One region of the Comamonas sp. 17RB genome, then DNA from elsewhere that is predicted to be linked to it. Evidence: riboswitches for the same ligand, from Rfam matches in the RefSeq annotation. Region 1 holds a riboswitch; the other holds the start of a gene.
The links. A riboswitch is a leader RNA that binds a small molecule or an ion and turns the genes downstream of it on or off. The one in region 1 is predicted to bind manganese.

Region 1 (9,266 bases):
CGATCTGCGGCAGCCCGCCGATGCCGCCGTGCATATAGGAAAAGGACAGCTCCGATTCCGTGGCCGCGAACAGCCCCAGGCGGAAGAAGGCCCGGCGCGGCACGGTGGCAAGGAAGTTGGGGTTGCCGCGGCCGGCGTTCAGCATGTCCTTGGCGGGTCGGCCGGAGGCCAGCTTGATCAACTCATCCTTGAGTTCGAAAGGGCTCAGCTTGGTGAATTGGCTGTAATCAGTCATCTCAATCTACTCCGTTTCAAAGTTGAAGTCAGGCAAAGGCCACGACCAAAGGGCCCAACAGCGTCAGGAACACATTCGCAAGCGCATAGGTGACGGCAAACGGGGTGGTCGGAATCGAATTTCCGGCCTTGTCCAGCACCTCACCGAATGCAGGGTTGGCGCTGCGTGATCCGGACAGCGCGCCCGCAAAGATCGCCACGTTGTCATAGCGCAGCACGTAGCGGCCGACCAGCATCGTGAGGATCATCGGAAGAATCGTCACGACCACACCAATCAGGAAGATGGACAGGCCGCTCTGCGCAATCGTGTGCACGGCTTCCTGGCCCGACTGCAGGCCCACCACCGCGACAAAGCCGGCCAGGCCCAGGTCGCGCAACAGCGTGGAGGCACTGCTGGGCATATTGCCCATGTTCATGTGGCGGCTGCGGTACCAGCCAAAGGCCAGGCCGGACAGCAGTGCACCGCCGCCCGCGCCCAGGGTCAGTGGAATCGCGCCGATGCGCACCACGAACAGGCCGATCAACAGGCCGACGACCAGGCCCAGGCCGTGGAACACAAAGTCCGTCTTGTCGCTGGGAATGATGGCCGGCCCGACGCGACCTGCCAGGCGCTGCAGGTCTTCCTGCACGCCGTGGACGGTGACCACGTCGCCGGCTTCGATGACCGTGTCGTCCTTGAGGTCCAGCTTCACCCCGCCGCGCGATGCCCCCAGCACGTAGATGCCGTGCCGCAGATCGGTGCTGAGCGTGATGATGGCGCGCACGGTCTGGCCCACGAACTCCTTGCCGCCAATCTGTATGTCGCGCGTGGTGACCACCAGCTCCATGCCGGGCTCGGACAGCGTTTCTGGTCCGATCAGCGCTTCAAGCCCGACCACGCCGCTGCGGCGGCCGACGATGAGCAGCAGGTCATCGTCCTGGAGCACCAGCTCCGGGCTGACGCCAATGGGCTTGCCGTCGCGCTGGACCCGCTCGACCGTGATCGGCCCGCCGCTGACGCTGTGCTCCAGCGCCGCAACGGTCTTGCCGGCCCCCACCTGCACGCGGTACACGCGGCCCACGATGTCGGGCAGTGCGGGCGTCTCGCCGTGGCCGTAGACCCGTGCGCCCTTCAGGGCTTCGGCCTCGGCCTTGATGGCGTCATCGCGGATGCTGCGGCGCATGAACCACGGCAGGATGTTGACGCAGACAATGATGGCGCCGAACGAGCCGAAGATATAGGTCACCGCGTAGCCGATGGCCACATTGGCCTGCAGGCGCTGCGACTCGTCTGCGGCCAGCCCCAGTTTGTCGATGGCAGAGCTGGCCGTGCCGATGATGGCCGATTGCGTCAGTCCGCCAGCGGCAATGCCTGCCGCCAGGCCCTTGTCCAGCTCGAACATGCGCGCCAGCACCACCACCGTGACCAGCCCACTGAGCGCCAGCACGGCCGCCATGACGATCTCGCGGATGGTCTGGCGTCCCAGGGAACGGAAGAATTGGGGGCCGCTTTCAAAACCCACGGCGTAGATGAAGAGCGCGAACAGAATCGACTTGACGCCGTTGTCGATGGTCACGCCCACCTGGCTGATGGCGACCGCTGCAAGCAGCGATCCGGCCACTCCGCCGAGCTGGAATTTACCGAACTGGAATTTACCGATCCAATACCCCAAGGCCAGGGAAAGGAAGAGCGCTATCTCGGGAGAATGCTTGAAGATACCGGAAACGTACTGCATGAGACCTCCTTCTTCGTGCGTAACTTTTATCAGAACATTCGCAATAAAAGATGACCACTCAAAAGCGAGGATTTGGTGGCGCTGCCGGATAAATTGGTGCATGGCATCCGCTGGTTTCAGACGCAGAGTCCTCCTTTTCTCCGACAAAAATTCGCGTGGAACACCTCTGTTTTTGAAACACTTCGGCACAAAAAACATGCCCTGATACCCATATGTGGATGGGTGGCAGCAGACGGTTGACAGGACAGAAAAAAATGGGAAAGGCGATGGCACCCATATCCGTGACGGCGGCATATTGGGACGCCGCAAAAGTGCGGCCCATGCGCGTTCTGCCACGCTGAAAAAATCACGCAATTCGGCTGCCCCCAATATGGACCTGCTATAAAAACGCAAGCCCCTATGCACGGCAAGAAACCATGCCGCATTGGCTGTCGGCAACTTTTTCTTCATAAAAAATCCCGCCGGCAGCGGGATTTTTTATGGGCGCCCATAAATATCTCTTTGGCCTATTTACGGCCCACCCTGCGCATGCCCATCAGAAGCTTTGTGGCGGTCAGGCACAGTCGAAAAATGGGGCACATTCACACATCCACGGAACCAGCGCTGCAATGGATGGCGGTGCAGCACTGGCCGTGGATATGGTGCCGTTCTCAGGCGACGGACAGATGCTCGTACAGAATCAGCGAACCAATGGCGATCAGCACCAGGCCGCCCACGGCCTCTGCCCACCGGCCCGTGATGTGACCCAGCAGGCGCCCCACCATGACGCCCAGCGTCACCATGGCGAAAGTGGCAAACCCGATGCTCAGCGCCACCACGGTGATGTTCACATCCAGGAACGCCAGGCCGACGCCCACCGCCATGGCATCGATGCTGGTGGCAAAACCGGTGGCCACCAGCAGCCAGAACCCGTGCCGTGCGGGCTTGCTCATCTCCGGTGCATCGGCGTGCTGGAACGCTCCCACCACCATGCGCAGGCCCAGCACCAGCAGCAGGACAAAGGCGATCCAGTGGTCCCAGGATTTGACGTAGTCGGCAGCGGCATAGCCCAGCGCCCAGCCGACCAGCGGAGTGATGGCCTCGATGACACCAAAGATCAGGCCGGTGCGCACAGCCTCTGACCAACGGGGTTTCACAAGGGCGGATCCTTTGCCAATGGCGGCAGCAAAGGCATCCGTGGACATGGCGAGCGCCAAAAGGGTGACGGAAGCAGCGTTCATCTGGGGTTCTGAGAATACGGTCGGGCCTGAGCACAACGGCATGCCTCCACTGCCCGACCTGCGTCGTGGTGACATGCCGATGGTCTCGCCAACCGAAGAACGGATGTCTGCGCCACAGCATGAAGATGCCGAGTGTGTTGACGCAGACGCTTCCAGGGCGGAAGCAGGCTACTCCCCAAGGGAACCCGCAGTCTAAACGCGCCGTGTCCGCTTTTCGCGAATGGCGCCAAAGGCCTTATTTCACAGCTGGAATGCGTTGCATTGCACTTGCAGCGCATCGCTCGCACTTCCGGGGTCCTCCGGAAGTTTTCATGCCATGGATAGCGCGCGCAGCCTGGCTGCAGCCACCGGCACACCTACACCTGCAACAGCCTTGCCACGCAAGGCAAGGCACTGCCCATGCATGGCCCGGGGTGGCATGGCAACGGCCCATCGTTCCACGCCGGACCCGGTGCATTGCTCCCTGCTGCGCTGCCGGGCATGGCGGACGCGCCAGAAGACAGCGACTTTTTCATTCCGCTGTCACCCTGTAGGTGGCCTCTGCAGCGAGAGCAACCGCTGACCGACGCTGTCTTTACACAATTCTGTTTCAGTTTGATACAAACTAGCCGATAAACGGTAGACAGCAGATCACGTTCAAGGAGTCATCAATGAGGCGGTGCATTATCAAAGTCGAAGGGGCGTACTACACCGCCCTGTTCCCCAGCACCTGCGCGGCCCTTGAAGATGCCATGCGGCGATTTCCCAGGGCATCCGCCATCAGCGTGAGAACCGTGCAGCGCCTGTACCGCTGCATGGCGGTGCACTGATTCCAGTCCAGGTCCTACCGTTCACAGGCTTTACCTTTTTGCCGGGCCTGGGAGCGTCTCCTCCCTCCCTCTCTTCAGTTCCCACGCACGCCGCAAGGCACCGGCTTTTTTCTTCGGCATCCGTTGCCAAACAGGGGCAGCCACCAACCACAGGGAGCACAACACGCGATCGCACCCGACGGTCTCCGCGCACATGGAAGCGATGCACCGGCGCCATCGCATGAGAACAGATACCCCTTTGCGCTAAACGCACGCCACACACCGCACCGGCATTCGGATACCTGCGCACCAGCTCCGAGCGCAGGGCCGGCGGTGGCATGGGTCAGGCCTCAGCATGCCGGCGCGGCAGTGCGCTAAGCCTGGGCCGGCACCGGGAAACTCCAGGCATGTGCAGGCACCACCGAGCAGAACGCTCCAGCCAGCGTGGCGTTGTGGTGTGCCACGATCTGCTCGGCACGCAGCTGAGGGCTGTCTGCGCAGGTGTGCGCATCGGCAATGAGCACGGCCTCCAGGCCCAGATCGCGCGCAGCCCGGCAAGTGGTGTCCACGCAATACTGGGTTTTCATTCCGGTGATGACCACGCCGCTCACGCCAGCAGCGTGGAACTTGTCCAGCAGACCGGTCCCTGCAAAAGCGCTGGGGCGGTGCTTTTCAAACACCACTTCACTACCGTCCAGCTGCAACTCCGGCGCCAGTTCGGTCAACGGGCTGCCAGGGCCGATGGGCGTGCCCACGGGACCGATGTGCCGTGCCAGAAAAATGGGGGCTCCGGCGCGCCGCGCCTGGGCCATCAGCGTGTTGATGGTCTCCAGCATCTCGGTGCAGCGCCACATGGATTCGGGACCGTGGACCAGCCCGACTTGGACATCGAGGACTAACAGGGCAAACATGTATGCATTTCCTTGCGTGGTGCCAGCGGCGCAAGGGCATAAAAAAAGCCCTGTCCATTGCTGGCGGGCCTGGGAAGTGGATCGACCGATCGCTCACGGCACTTCACACGGTCCGCAATCAGCGGTCGTGGAGGTAGTGGAGGTAGTGGTGGTGAGTGTGCAGCGAACCATGGAACCCCACTGTAGCAAGTTTTTGCGCTGCAGCATCCATAGCGACGCCGCTGTGGCAACTCCCACGACTCCCCGCGACGACGCCAGCGCAGGCCTCCTCGGCACGGCGCCAGTACCAAGGGATATCGGAAGCCGGGCTCTGCCGATCATCGGGAGGCATGACCGCCCTCCCGGGTGCCAGCAAGGCTGATGGCCCGGTGCACTGCGCCCAGTGCATGCGAGAGGGACACAACGGTGTTCCAGCGCAACCTGGACGGGCCCCTGTCGGGAAAAAGTTGCCAAGCTGTAAGCAATGGTAGATATTCTGAAAAAGAGAGTCTCGACACCCGTTACCAGGGAGATCTGATGCTTGCAGGAACCACAGAGAGGCCGTTTCGCCCGCAGATTCTGGCGGTGGACGATTCACCGGACAACCTGTGGCTTCTGTCGGGCCTGCTCAAGGCCAAATACCAGTTGAAGCTCGCCAGTTCCGGCGAGAAGGCCTTGGAAATCATTGCCCAGGAAACACTTCCTGACTTGGTACTGCTGGACGTGATGATGTCCGGGATGTCGGGCTACGAGGTCTGCCGCAGGCTCAAGGAGTCGTCCAGAACCCGGCATATCCCCATCATTTTTTTGACGGCCATGACCAGCACGGCCGATGAAACCACCGGACTGGAGGTCGGCGCGGCCGACTTCATCAGCAAGCCCATCAATCCGCCCATTCTGCTGGCACGCGTGGCATCGCAGTTGCAGGCCAAGATCGGGGCGGACATCCTGCGGAACCAGAATGAGTTTCTCGACTTCGAGGTGCACAGGCGCACCCGCGAACTGGCGGCCATCCAGGATGTCACCATCCTGGCAATGGCCTCGCTGGCGGAAACCCGTGACAACGAGACCGGCAACCATATCCGCCGGACCCAGCACTATGTGAAGGTGCTGGCCACAGCGCTGAAAGACCACCCGCGCTTCCGTCTACACCTTGATGGCAATGTGATCGACATGCTGTTCAAGTCCGCGCCCTTGCATGACATCGGCAAGATCGGCATTCCCGACCGGATCCTGCTGAAGCCGGGCCGCTTCGAGCCACAGGAGTTCGAGGTCATGAAGACCCACACCACCTTGGGCCGGGATTCAATACAGCATGCAGAAGACCAACTGGGCATGGCGGTGGACTTCCTGAAATACGCCAAGGAGATCGCCTATGGCCACCATGAGAAGTGGGACGGCAGCGGCTACCCGCAGGGCCTCTCCGGCGATGCCATTCCCGTCTCGGCCCGCATCATGGCGGTGGCAGACGTCTATGACGCGCTGATCAGCCGCCGTGTGTACAAGGAAGGCATGCCACACGGCAAAGCGGTGGACATCATGCGCGAGGGGCGCGGCATGCACTTCGACCCGGATGTGTTCGACGCCTTCCTGGGTGTGCTGGACCGGTTCCAGGAGATTTCGCGGACCTATGCCGACAGCCATGCCGACATGCTGGAAAAGCAACGCAGCGTGGAGCTCGCCAAAGGCGACATCGGCTCCATCGCCTAGCTTTCGAGTGCCTTTCCCCCATTGCCCCCAGCCCCGCCAGGGCGAGCGGCCCCGATAGCGGATCCCTGCACTGCTCGTGAGAAGAGGCGCTTATTCCATGACCGGACTGGTTCAGCACTACCACCGCTCTTCGTTGACGGCCAAGCTGGCCACTGCCTTTGCGGTGGTGCTTCTGATGGCCGCCATGATCAGCATGCTCGGGCTGTACACGGTGGGAAAGGTGAGCCACCAGATCGAGGACATGTACGAGAACGAGCTGCAAGGCATCTCCGATGCGCGGGCCGTGCAGTTCTTCTATGCCGACATGGAGCGCTCGCTGCGCGATGCGCTGCTGACCAACGATGAAACGGACCACGCCAATGCCATGCGACAACTGGACAAGGCGCATGCGGACATCAACCGTGAAGTGGCGGAGCTGCGCAAACGCATCGGCCAGGAGGACAACCGGCGCAGACTGGCGGCATTCGAGCAGAACTATGCCGCCTACCGCCAGGCCCTGGAGCACATGCTGGAGCTGGCCCGCCAGGGCCGCCTGAACGAGGCCCGGCTGCGCATTTCCAGCCGGGAGTTCAGAACGATGGGCGACACCGTGGGCCAGACCATGGAAGCCATCGCTACTTCCAAGGAGCAGAGTGCCCGCGCCACCCTCAAGGCGGTGCAGGTTCTGGCCGATGAAACCCGGCTGCGCGGCATGGTCCTGCTGGCGCTGGGCGGCTTGTCCAGCGTGCTGCTCGCCTGGCTCATCGTCCGTTCCATCCGCGTTTCTGCGGTGGAATTGCGCACGGCGGTGGAGCGTATCGCCGCCGGCGACCTGGAGCAGGAAGTGCCACACACCGCCTACCAGAACGACGTGGGTGCACTGGCACGTGCGGTGGCGGTGCTGCAGGGCTTTGCGCGCGAGCTGGAGGTACAGCGCTGGGTGAAGGCGCATACCGCCTCGATTTCAGCGGAGCTGCAGGCCACCCACACCTTTGCCGAACTGGCGCAGCGTTTCTTCACCTTGACTGCGCCTTTGCTGGGTGTGGGACATGGGGTGCTGTATCTCTACGAAAAGGCGGATCGCCGGTTGCGCCTGCTGGGGGGCTTTGCGCAGTGTGAGGTCCAGTCCCAGGAGTCGTACATTCCGCTGGGCCAAGGGCTGGTGGGGCAATGCGCCGTGGAGCGCAGCCCCATTGTGCTGACCAATCCCCCAGCAGACTATGTGCGCGTGGGCTCTGCACTGGGGGAGGCAGCGCCGCGCTCCATCAACGTGCTGCCCGTCATGCGGGGGGATGAACTGCTGGGCGTTCTGGAGATCGCCAGCCTGGAGCCCAGCCCCCCCGGCCGCCAGGCGCTGCTGGATGCCCTGATGCCGTCGCTTGCGGCCAATCTGGAGATCATGGAGCGCAATCTGGCCACCCACCAGTTGCTACAGGAAACCCAGGCCCAGGCCCGGACGCTGGAGCGGCAGGCCGACGAGCTGGCACGGCAGAAGGACGCGATCAAGGCCACCGAGACCTGGTACCACAGCATCATCGAATCCTCGCCCGATGGGATGCTGGTCCTGGATCCGGAGGGCTGCATCTCTTTGGCCAACCCCCTGGTGGGAACGATGTTCGGTTATGTGGAGGAGGAGCTGATCGGCATGCCCATCGCAACGCTGATCCCCTTCTATGCGCGGGATGGGTATGCCGCACAGCGGGATACCTTTGCCCAGGAAGGCGGCTCCCACCTGATGGGCGCTGACGGTATCCGTGTGTACGGCCTGCGCAAGGACGGGACGGAAATCCCCATCGAGGTGGGGATTTCCCGCCTGCCCGATGTGGGCGGCCGGGGCGAATGCGTGTGCGCATCGGTGCGCGATGTGGCGCAGCGCCACCGCGCCGAGGACGAGGTGCGTCACGCCCGCGAACTGGCCGAGGAAGCCACCCGCGCCAAGAGCGAGTTTCTGGCCAATATGAGCCACGAAATCCGCACGCCCATGAATGCCATCATCGGCATGTCGCACCTGACCTTGCAGACCACGCTGAATGCCAAACAGCGCAATTACATCGAGAAGGTCAATCACTCGGCGGAAAACCTGCTGGGCATCATCAACGACATCCTGGATTTCTCCAAGATCGAGGCCGGCAAGCTGTCCATGGAGAAGGTCGACTTCAAGCTGGCGGACGTGCTGGACCATGTGGCCAACCTCATCGGCATCAAGGCCGAGGACCAGGGTCTGGAGTTGCTGTTCAATACGTCGTCCGGCTTGCCCGCCACCCTGGTGGGCGACCCGCTGCGGCTGGGGCAGGTGCTGGTCAATCTGTGCAGCAATGCGGTCAAGTTCGCCGAGCACGGCGAAGTCATCCTGGGAACGGAAATGGTGGCCCAAACGCCGGAGGAGGTGGAATTGCACTTCTGGGTGCAGGATTCGGGCATCGGCATGACGCAAGAGCAGTGCACGCGGCTGTTCCAGTCCTTCAGCCAAGCGGACAGCTCCACTACCCGTCGCTATGGCGGGACCGGCCTGGGGCTGGCGATATCACGCACCTTGGTGGAGCTTATGCAGGGCCGCATCTGGGTGGAGAGCGCGCTGGGGCACGGCTCCACCTTCCACTTCCACGCCCGTTTCGGCCTGCAGCCCGACCCGATGCCTCAGCGCATGTTCGACTCGCAGGAGCTGCTGGGACTGCGCATCCTCGTGGTGGACGACAACGCTGCCGCGCGGGAGATCCTCTCGACCATGGC
Region 2 (9,266 bases), on a different contig from region 1:
TCATCCGGCCCACGCGCGCGGTTTCGCGCAACATCGTTTCGGTATTGCGCAAGTGTTGCAAAGTGTTTATCTGCAGCACCATGTCGAAGCTGTTGTCATCGAAGATGGCCAGGCCTTCATCCAGGTTCAGCTGCAGCACATTGACGCCGCGCTGCAGGCAGGCCAGCACGTTGTCGTCGCTGATCTCCACACCGTAGCCGGTACAGCCGCGTTCACGCTGCAGATACTGCAGAAAGGCGCCGTCGCCGCAGCCCAGATCGAGCACGCGGGCGCCCTGGGGCACCAGCTGGGCCAGTGCTTGCATGGTGGGGGTGGCGGTCATGCGCGGAACTCCTTGGCAATGCCTTCGAAATAGGCGCGCATGGCGGCCAGGTAGCGGGGGTCGTCCAGCAGAAAGGCGTCATGGCCGTGCGGGGCGTCGATCTCGGCATAGCCCACATCGCGCTGGTTCTGCAGCAGGGCATGCACGATCTCGCGGCTGCGCCCCGGGGCAAAGCGCCAGTCGGTGGTGAAGCTCACCAGGAAGAACTTGGCCAGCGTCTTGGACAGCGCCGCCTTCAGATTGCCGCCGTGCTTCTTGGCTGGGTCGAAGTAGTCCAGCGCCCGGGTGATCAGCAGGTAGGTGTTGGCGTCAAAGTAGCCGCTGAACTTGTCGCCCTGGTAGCGCAGATAGCTCTCGATTTCGAACTCGATGTCCTGGGTGGTGAACTGGATGTCCGGGCCGTTGCGCAGCGCACGGCCGAACTTCTGGTTCATCACATCGTCGCTCAGGTAGGTGATGTGGCCGATCATGCGGGCGATCCGCAGGCCGCGCTGCGGCACCACGCCATGGGCGTAGAAGTCGCCGCCGTGAAAATCCGGATCGGTGACGATGGCACGGCGCGCCACCTCGTTGAAGGCAATGTTCTCGGCGTTCAGATTGGGCGCACTGGCCACCACCACGGCGTGGCGCATGCGCTCCGGATACTGCAGCGTCCAGCTCAGTGCCTGCATGCCGCCCAGGCTGCCGCCCAGCACGGCCGCCATCTGCCGGATGCCCAGCCGGTCCAGCAGCAGCGCCTGGGCATTGACCCAGTCCTCCACCGTCAGCACCGGAAAGCTGGAGCCGTACACCGCGCCCGTGTCGGGGTTGGTGTGCATGGGGCCGGTGGAGCCGAAACAGGAGCCCAGGTTGTTGACCCCGATGACGAAGAACTTGTCGGTATCGACCGACTTGCCCGGGCCGATCATGTTGTCCCACCAGCCTTCGCTCTTGGGCTGGCCTTCGTAGACACCCGCCACATGGTGCGAGGCGTTGAGCGCGTGGCACACCAGGATGGCGTTGGACTTGTCGGCGTTCAGCGTTCCGTAGGTTTCGAACGCAAGGGTGTAGTCGCGGATGCTGTGGCCGCTTTGCAGCGGCAGCGCATCCGGAAAATGCATGGATTGCGGTGTGGCGATGAAGGACATGAAAAAACCCGGCATCGCTAAAAACGAGGCCGGGTCGATAGATGTCGTCGGACGGGTCTTTAGCAGGATTTATAAAGCGCCCGCAAGCTGTAGCAAATCGGCGCGTGAGCGGCAATTATGCCAAATCCTTGAGCATGGGCGCAAACAGCGCCAGCAAGCCCAGCACCAGGAAAATGACCGCCGACACCAGATGCACCATGCGGATGGGCACCTTCTTGACCAGCTTGTCGCCCAGCCACACCACCGGGGCGTTGGCCAGCATCATGCCGAAAGTGGTGCCCGCCACCACCCAGACATAGGCGCCGCTGTACTGGGCCGCCAGCATCACCGTGGCGATCTGGGTCTTGTCGCCCATCTCGGCCAGGAAGAAGGCAATCAGCGTGGTGCCGAACACGCCCCAGCGGGAATGCTGGGACGTGCCGTCATCGTCCAGCTTGTCGGGAATCAGCATCCACACCGCCATGGCGATGAAGGACAGGCCCAGGATCCAGCGCATGGCGTCCGGGCCGACCATCTGGGTCACCCAGGCGCCCACGGCGCCGGCCAGGGCATGGTTGACCAGCGTGGCCACCAGAATGCCCAGCACGATGGGCCAGGGCTTGCGAAAGCGTGCCGCCAGTACGAGGGAGAGCAGTTGGGTTTTGTCGCCCATCTCGGCCAGGGCGACGATGGCGGTAGAAACAAGGAAAGCGTCCATGGTGGGGTTATCTTGTGTAAATCACGGCCGGATGATTGCGAGCGCGCATTGACCACACCCCGACTCCGGCACGTGGATCGGTGTGTAGTCAATGGTCTCGCCCAGCTCCAACAAGAGAACCGCGTACGCCATAGGGCAAAGCCCCAAGTCTGTTGACGCACGCTTTTGGCACCTTGCGTACCAAACGGGCTACTCCCCAAAGACAAACGGCATTCTACCGCCCCGCCGTGGTGCACTGCGTTTAAATGGGGTTTCCGGGTTTTCTCGGATGACATGTTGTAAGCAGCACAAAGTTGTCTATACCCTGTGAAACTCGCATTCTTATGATTGATAATGCCTTGAGCTTTTGTGCTTATCACAGAGGCCAGTGCGTTAGCGTCTCTACCGTCGTCACGTTTGCGGACACCTAGGGCTCCATCGCGTTTTCACTTTTTTCCTGGAGTCTTCCATGGGTAACAAACTCTACGTCGGCAACCTGCCGTACTCTTTCCGCGACAACGATCTGCAACAAGCTTTCAGCGAATTTGGCAATGTCAGCAGCGCCAAGGTCATGATGGAGCGTGACACCGGCCGTTCCAAGGGCTTCGGCTTTGTGGAAATGGGCAGCGATGCTGAAGCCCAAGCCGCCATCCAAGGCCTGCACGGCCAAAACCACGGCGGCCGTGACCTGGTGGTCAACGAAGCCCGTCCGATGGCTCCCCGCCCTCCCCGCAGCGGCGGCTTCGGCGGCGGCAACTACGGTGGTGGTGGCGATTTCGGCGGTGGCCGTCGCAACAGCTACTAAATAGCCCGCGCTTTTACGCCTCAACGTCAAAGCGAAAAGAAAGGAACCTTCGGGTTCCTTTTTTGTTTAGAAATGTCACAAATTTACCCGCCCAACGGTAATGCTTCTTTTGCTCCCCCATTAATAATGTTTTACGGGAATACTCCCGCGGGTGATCTGCAGGTCCGTTTTCCAGCGCGCGGTGCGATGAAGGCTTGTATAGGTCAAACAAAGAAGGATATTGAGGAGCGATTGATGGGAAATAAGTTGTACGTAGGAAACCTGCCCTACGGCGTGCGTGACAATGATCTGGAACAGGCCTTCTCCCAGTTTGGCACCGTGACAAGCGCCAAGGTCATGATGGAGCGTGACACGGGTCGCTCCAAAGGTTTTGGATTCGTGGAAATGGGCAGCGATGCCGAAGCCAGTGCCGCCGTCCAGGGCATGAATGGCCAGCCGCTGGGCGGGCGCAGCCTGGTGGTCAATGAAGCCCGCCCCATGGAACCCCGTCCGCCCCGCAGCTTCGGTGGTGGCGGTGGCGGTGGCGGCTATGGCGACGGCGGTGGCCGCCGCGACAGCTACGGCGGTGGTGGTGGCGGCGGTGGCGGCTACAACCGCGACCGCGAAGGCGGTGGTGGCTACGGTGGCGGCCGCCAGGACGGCGGCTTCCGCAGCCCCTATGGCTCGGGCCCGCGTGGCCGTGGCGGCTATGGCGGCGGCGGTGGTGGCGGCTACAACGGCGAATAAGCCCACCGCATTACCTCTGCTGCAAAAAAAGGCCTCTGACAGAGGCCTTTTTTTATGGAAACTTTCCCGTGGATCTTTGCGCGGCCATGCCGGCCACATATTCGGTCCGCGGTATTAACGCCCGGGCTCCAGCACCCCCCGCACGCGCCCCTGCATTTGCACCACCCGCGACACATTGTCGTAATCCAGCTGGTCGGCCGTAAACCGGTCCTTGCCCTGGGTCAGCACCACCGGCAAATGCGATTTCACCCGTTCTTCCTGGGTCCAGGCATGCAGAAACTCGCCTTCAAACTGCATGGGTGACTTGGGCGGCAGAGGCTGCCGAATCACCACCGCATTGCCCCACAGCTGGACTTCCGAGGCATCCGAATTGCTGATGCCTTTCTTGGCCGTGGCCGTGGTCTTGGCACCGTCCGGGGCATAGCCGCGCATATCCACATTCTGGATTTCCAGGGTATCGGTATCGGGGTAATGGTCGGCCTGGTCCCCCCGGATTTCGCTTTGCATGCGCCCCTGCACATCGAAATCCTTCACCATGAAGTGGACCATGGTGTAGTCCGGGTCGTGGCCCACGGACCGCTCCTGCGCCGTTTTGGGCGCAGACGGCGCATTGCGCACCAGCCACCATGAGCCCAGCGCCAGCAGCGCCATCAGCAGCACCGGCAGGTACAGGGACAGGCTTTCCCAGGAGCGGCGGACAGCTTGGATCATGGCAGATAGGCTTCCAGCAACCGGCGGTAGGCCCCGGTCGCAATCAACAGCAGGTCACAGACCGCGCGCACGGCCCCCTGTCCACCGGACTGGGGCGTCACAAAATCCGCGACCGCCAGGCACTCGGCATGCGCATTGGCCGGCGCACAGGCCAGCGCACTGCGGCTGAGCATGGGCAGGTCGGGCCAGTCGTCGCCCATGGCCGCAGCCTGGTGCCATTCCAGCCCCAGCGTATCGAGGATGGCCTGGGCAGCGGGCAGCTTGTCTTCCGTGCCGTAGCGCACATGGGTGACCCCCAGTTGCTGCAGGCGCAGACGCAGCGGTGCCGAATCCCGCCCGGTCACCACCGCAGGCGTGATGCCGGCTTTTTGCAGCAGCTTGATGCCGTGTCCGTCCAGGGTGTTGAAGCGCTTGTACGTTTCACCCTGCTCGGAAAACAGCAGGCCGCCGTCGGTCAGCACTCCGTCCACGTCCAGGAACAGCACGCGCACGTTCTGTGCCTTCAGCAGCAGATCGGGGGGAAATTGCAAAGCAGCGTGGGCCATCAGATCACCTTGGCGCGCATCAGGTCACGGATGTGCACGATACCGGCCAGCCGGCCTGCGGCATCCACCGCCATCACCGAGGTGATGCCGTGCTGCTCCATCAACTGGGCCGCGTCCACCGCCAGCGCTTCCGTGCTGACGGTCTTGGGGCGGGCGTGCATCAGCTGGCCGGCCGTGGCCGTGCGCAGCTCGGTGCCCGCTTCGATGCAGCGGCGCAGATCGCCGTCGGTGAAGATGCCCTGCACCTGCTGCTGTGCATCGACCACCACGGCGCAGCCCAGGCCCTTGGCGCCCATTTCGCGCATCAGCGTGCTGAAGTCGGCATCCGGCTGCACCGCAGGCACATCGCTGCCGGAACGCATCACATCGGCCACATGGGTCAGCAGCTTGCGGCCCAGCGATCCGCCGGGGTGCGAACGGGCAAAGTCCTCGGCCCGGAAACCGCGCGCATCCAGCAGCGCCATGGCCAGGGCATCCCCCAGCGCCAGCTGGGCCGTGGTGCTGGCGGTGGGGGCCAGGTTCAGCGGACAGGCTTCGCGCTCGACACTGGTGTCCAGCACCCAGTCGGCATGGCGTGCCAGCGTGGACTGCAGCCCGCCGGTCATGGCCACAATGCCCACGCCCTGGCGCTTGAGGGCGCTCAGCAGCGAGGTGATCTCGTCGGATTCACCGCTGTTGGACAGGGCCAGCACCAGATCCTTGTCGGTGACCATGCCCAGGTCGCCGTGGCTGGCCTCGGCCGGGTGCACAAAGAACGCCGGGGTGCCGGTGGACGCCAGCGTGGCGGCCAGCTTGCGACCCACATGGCCGCTCTTGCCCATGCCCATCACCACCACGCGGCCGGGCAGGCGCAGGATCTGCTGCACCACCTGGGCAAACACCTGGTTCAGGCGGTCCGCCATGGACTGCAGGGCCTGCACTTCAATGGCCAATGTGCTGCGCGCCAGGTCCAGGGCGCGCTGATCTTCTGGCGCAACAGGGCGCACAGCAACTTGCGAAGCATTCATGGCGAAATTCTATCGGCCCGCCCCATCCCCTGCAGGGCAGCAGCGAGCACCGCCCATGGTTATCCCGCCGGCACCACCAGCCCGGCATGCGCCAGCAGCATCTGCGCCTCGGCCGGCCGCCCGAACAGATAGCCCTGGAACCGCCGGCAGCCATGGGCCACCAGGAAATCCAGCTGACCACGGGTCTCCACCCCTTCGGCCACCACCTCCAACCCCAGGCTCTGGCCCAGTGCGATCACGGTGCGCACAATGGCGGCATCGTTCGCGTCCAGCAGCACATCGCGCACAAAGCTCTGGTCGATCTTTAGCTGCGACAGCGGCAGGCGCTTCAGATAGCCCAGCGAGGAGTAGCCGGTGCCGAAGTCGTCCAGCGAGAACTGGATGCCCCAGCCGCGCAAGGTCTGCATCTTGGCGATGCTGTCCTCCACCTCGTCCAGCATCAGGCTTTCGGTCAGCTCCAGCTTCAGCCGGTCGGCGCGCGCCCCGGTGTCGCGCAGAATGTCCTGCATGCGGGGCACAAAGTCGGCATGGCGGAACTCCTGGGCACTCAGGTTCACCGCCAGGGTCCAGTCGGCCGTGGCCGCATCCTGGGCCCACAGCGCCAGCTGCTGGCAGGCCAGGCGCAGCACCCAGCGGTCCAGCGCAAAAATCAGCCCCATCTGCTCGGCGGCGGGAATGAAGGCCCCGGGCGGAATCAGTCCGCGCTCCGGGTGCTTCCAGCGCACCAGGGCTTCTGCCCCCTGCACCCGGCCCTCGGCATCCACCACCGGCTGGTAATGCAATAAGAAATGGCCCTGTTCCAGGGCCATGCGGATATCCACCTCCAACGCCGCACGTTCGCGCACGGTGCGCTGCAGCTGCGGGTCGAACACGCTCCAGGCATTGCGTCCCCGGGTCTTGGCTTCGCCCAGTGCCAGTTCCACGCACTGGCGCATTTCGTCCACCGAGCGCTCCAGCCCCTGGAAACCCGCCACCCCGATGCAGAACGAGGGCTGGACCGCCCGCCCCTGCAACTCGAAGGCCTGTCCCAGGATGCCGATCAGGCTCAGGGCCATGGCCCCGGCACGCGCATGGGCCTGGGCCAGGTCCGGCGCCAGGCTTTCGATCATGATCAGGAACTCGTCGCCCCCCACACGCCCCACCACATCGCCGGGCCGGCACCACAGCTCCAGGCGGCGTGCCACTTCCTTGAGCAGCACATCGCCCCAGCTGTGGCCCATGGCGTCGTTGATATCCTTGAAACGGTCCACATCCAGCATCAGCAGGGCGCCGGCTCCATGGTGCTGGCTGCGGTGCAGCGCCGCGGTGAGCTGCTGCAGCATGGCGGCCCGGTTGGGCAGCTCGGTCAAATCGTCGGTATAGGCCAGACGGCGGATCTGGACCTCGTTCTGCTTGCGTTCCGTGATGTCGCGCGCCACCCCGCAATAGCCCTTGAACTGGCCCTGGGCGTCGATCCTGGGCGTGCCGCTGAGGGACAGCCAGACGGTGCTGCCGTCTTCAGCACGGTGGCACATCTCCCAGTCCTGGAAGGGCTGGCGCGCCTCCAGCACCACGCGGCTGCCGGACAGGGCCACGGCCATGTTCGGCTGGTGGCACCACAGCGCCGGCGCATCCACCGGCTGCCCTTGCAGCACTGCCTTCAGGCCCTGGGGGCAGCCATCCAGCAGCACAAAGCGCAGCTGCGCATCCAGCTCCCAGAACCAGTCGGACGACAGCGCCGTCATGCTGCGCCAGCGCTGTTCGCTGTGGCGCAGCTGCTCCTGGATGTGCACATAGTCCGTCACATCCGTATAGGTGCGCACCCGGCGCCCGTTGCGCTCCGGATGGGTGCGCACTTCCAGATAGCGCCCTTCCAGGGTGCGGCGGATATAGACCGCAGGGCAGGTGCCGTTGTTGTACGAACCCAGCTTGGCGCCGGGCGGCCAGTACACGCTGCCGTCCTCCCCGAATTCGCCGCGCGCACGCTGGAATTCGACGAGGTCGCTCAGGAAAGGCTCGCCCTGCATCAGGCTGTGGGGCAGGCCCACCAGCTCCTGGGCCCGCTCGTTGAAGACATGGATGCGGCCCTCGCCATCCAGGCTGATGATGCCCTGCGAGATGCTGGCCAGCGTGGCCGACAGCTCCCGGCTCTGGGCTTCCAGCGCATCCTGGGTGGCCCGCTGTCGGGCCAGCCCTTCGATCTGTTCCGGCAAGGTGTGCAGGTGGCTGGTGCTGCCCGGCAGCTCGGAGCGCACCACAAAATCGGCAAAGCCGGCGCGCATGGCCAGCGCCGCCATGGCCTCCTGGCCTGCGCACACCGCCACCATGGCCATGGTCCGCCCCAGCCAGCGCAGGGACTGCAGGGCATCGCCATCGGCCTGCTCCAGCGCCACCACGGCCACACTGGGGGCATGCCGGGCATGCAGGGCCTGGCCCTGGGCCAGGTCGGCGGCCTGCAATACCTGCCAGCCGGGCCGGGTGCGCTGCAAAAACTGCCTCACCTGGTCCGCATGGGCAGCATCTCCATCGATCAGCAGAACGGTCAATTCCATACAGTTGTGAGGCTCAGGCTGCATCAAAGGCCACAATACCGACACGCGGTATGCACATTCGAGGGCATTATGCGCGGCGCCAGCGACCTGCCTACACTCGCGCACTGCAGTTTTCCCAGCGCGGCTTCGCTGCGCCGGACCGCTTGTCCCTCTCCCACCCCTACGGCACACTCTGCCGAATCTTGAGCGCCTTCGCGCTATTTTTTCCTGACACCATGCCCAGCCTCAGCGTCACCGACTACCTTCGCGCCCACATCCGCACCGTGCCCGACTGGCCGGCCCCCGGCGTGCAGTTCCGCGACATCACCCCGCTGCTGCAGGACCCCAAGGTGTTCCGCGTGCTGATCGACGCCTTTGTGCACCGTTACATGGACAAGGACATGCGCCCCGACGTGGTGGCCGGCCTGGACGCGCGCGGCTTCATCCTGGGCGCCGTGATCGCCTACGAGCTGGGCGTGGGTTTTGTGCCCATCCGCAAAAAGGGCAAGCTGCCCTTCACCACCGTGGAAGAAACCTACGAACTGGAATACGGCAGCGCCACCGTGGAACTGCACACCGATGCCGTGAAAGCCGGTGACCGGGTGCTGCTGATCGACGACCTGATCGCCACCGGCGGCACCATGATGGCCGGCAAGAAGCTGCTGGAAAAGCTGGGCGCCACCGTGGTGGAAGGCGCCGCGATTGTCGATCTGCCGGAGCTGGGCGGCTCCGACCGTCTGCGTGGCGAAGGCCAGCTGCCGCTGTTCACGCTGGTGGACTTCGCCGGTCACTGAAGCGACACCACGCTCCCGGCGCCCGGCATATTCCGGACCGCTG

Region 2: another riboswitch for manganese. It lies ahead of QM470_RS18560 (TMEM165/GDT1 family protein); the one in region 1 lies ahead of mntP (manganese efflux pump MntP).

The regions. Positions count from the first base shown of each region.
Region 1 covers NZ_JASHHY010000005.1:276,722-285,987, reverse strand. The annotation lists gene QM470_RS11355 (bifunctional aspartate transaminase/aspartate 4-decarboxylase) at 1-235, opposite strand, end outside; gene aspT (aspartate-alanine antiporter) at 264-1,949, opposite strand; gene mntP (manganese efflux pump MntP) at 2,600-3,169, opposite strand; yybP-ykoY riboswitch at 3,189-3,351, opposite strand; gene QM470_RS11340 (cysteine hydrolase family protein) at 4,332-4,868, opposite strand; gene QM470_RS11335 (response regulator) at 5,385-6,557, shown strand; gene QM470_RS11330 (response regulator) at 6,655-9,266, shown strand, end outside.
Region 2 covers NZ_JASHHY010000010.1:214,196-223,461, forward strand. The annotation lists gene metW (methionine biosynthesis protein MetW) at 1-322, opposite strand, end outside; gene metX (homoserine O-succinyltransferase MetX) at 319-1,449, opposite strand; gene QM470_RS18560 (TMEM165/GDT1 family protein) at 1,565-2,146, opposite strand; yybP-ykoY riboswitch at 2,250-2,356, opposite strand; gene rbp (RNA-binding regulator) at 2,595-2,930, shown strand; gene rbp (RNA-binding regulator) at 3,165-3,656, shown strand; gene lptC (LPS export ABC transporter periplasmic protein LptC) at 3,771-4,367, opposite strand; gene QM470_RS18580 (KdsC family phosphatase) at 4,364-4,912, opposite strand; gene QM470_RS18585 (KpsF/GutQ family sugar-phosphate isomerase) at 4,912-5,919, opposite strand; gene QM470_RS18590 (EAL domain-containing protein) at 5,979-8,450, opposite strand; gene QM470_RS18595 (adenine phosphoribosyltransferase) at 8,666-9,223, shown strand.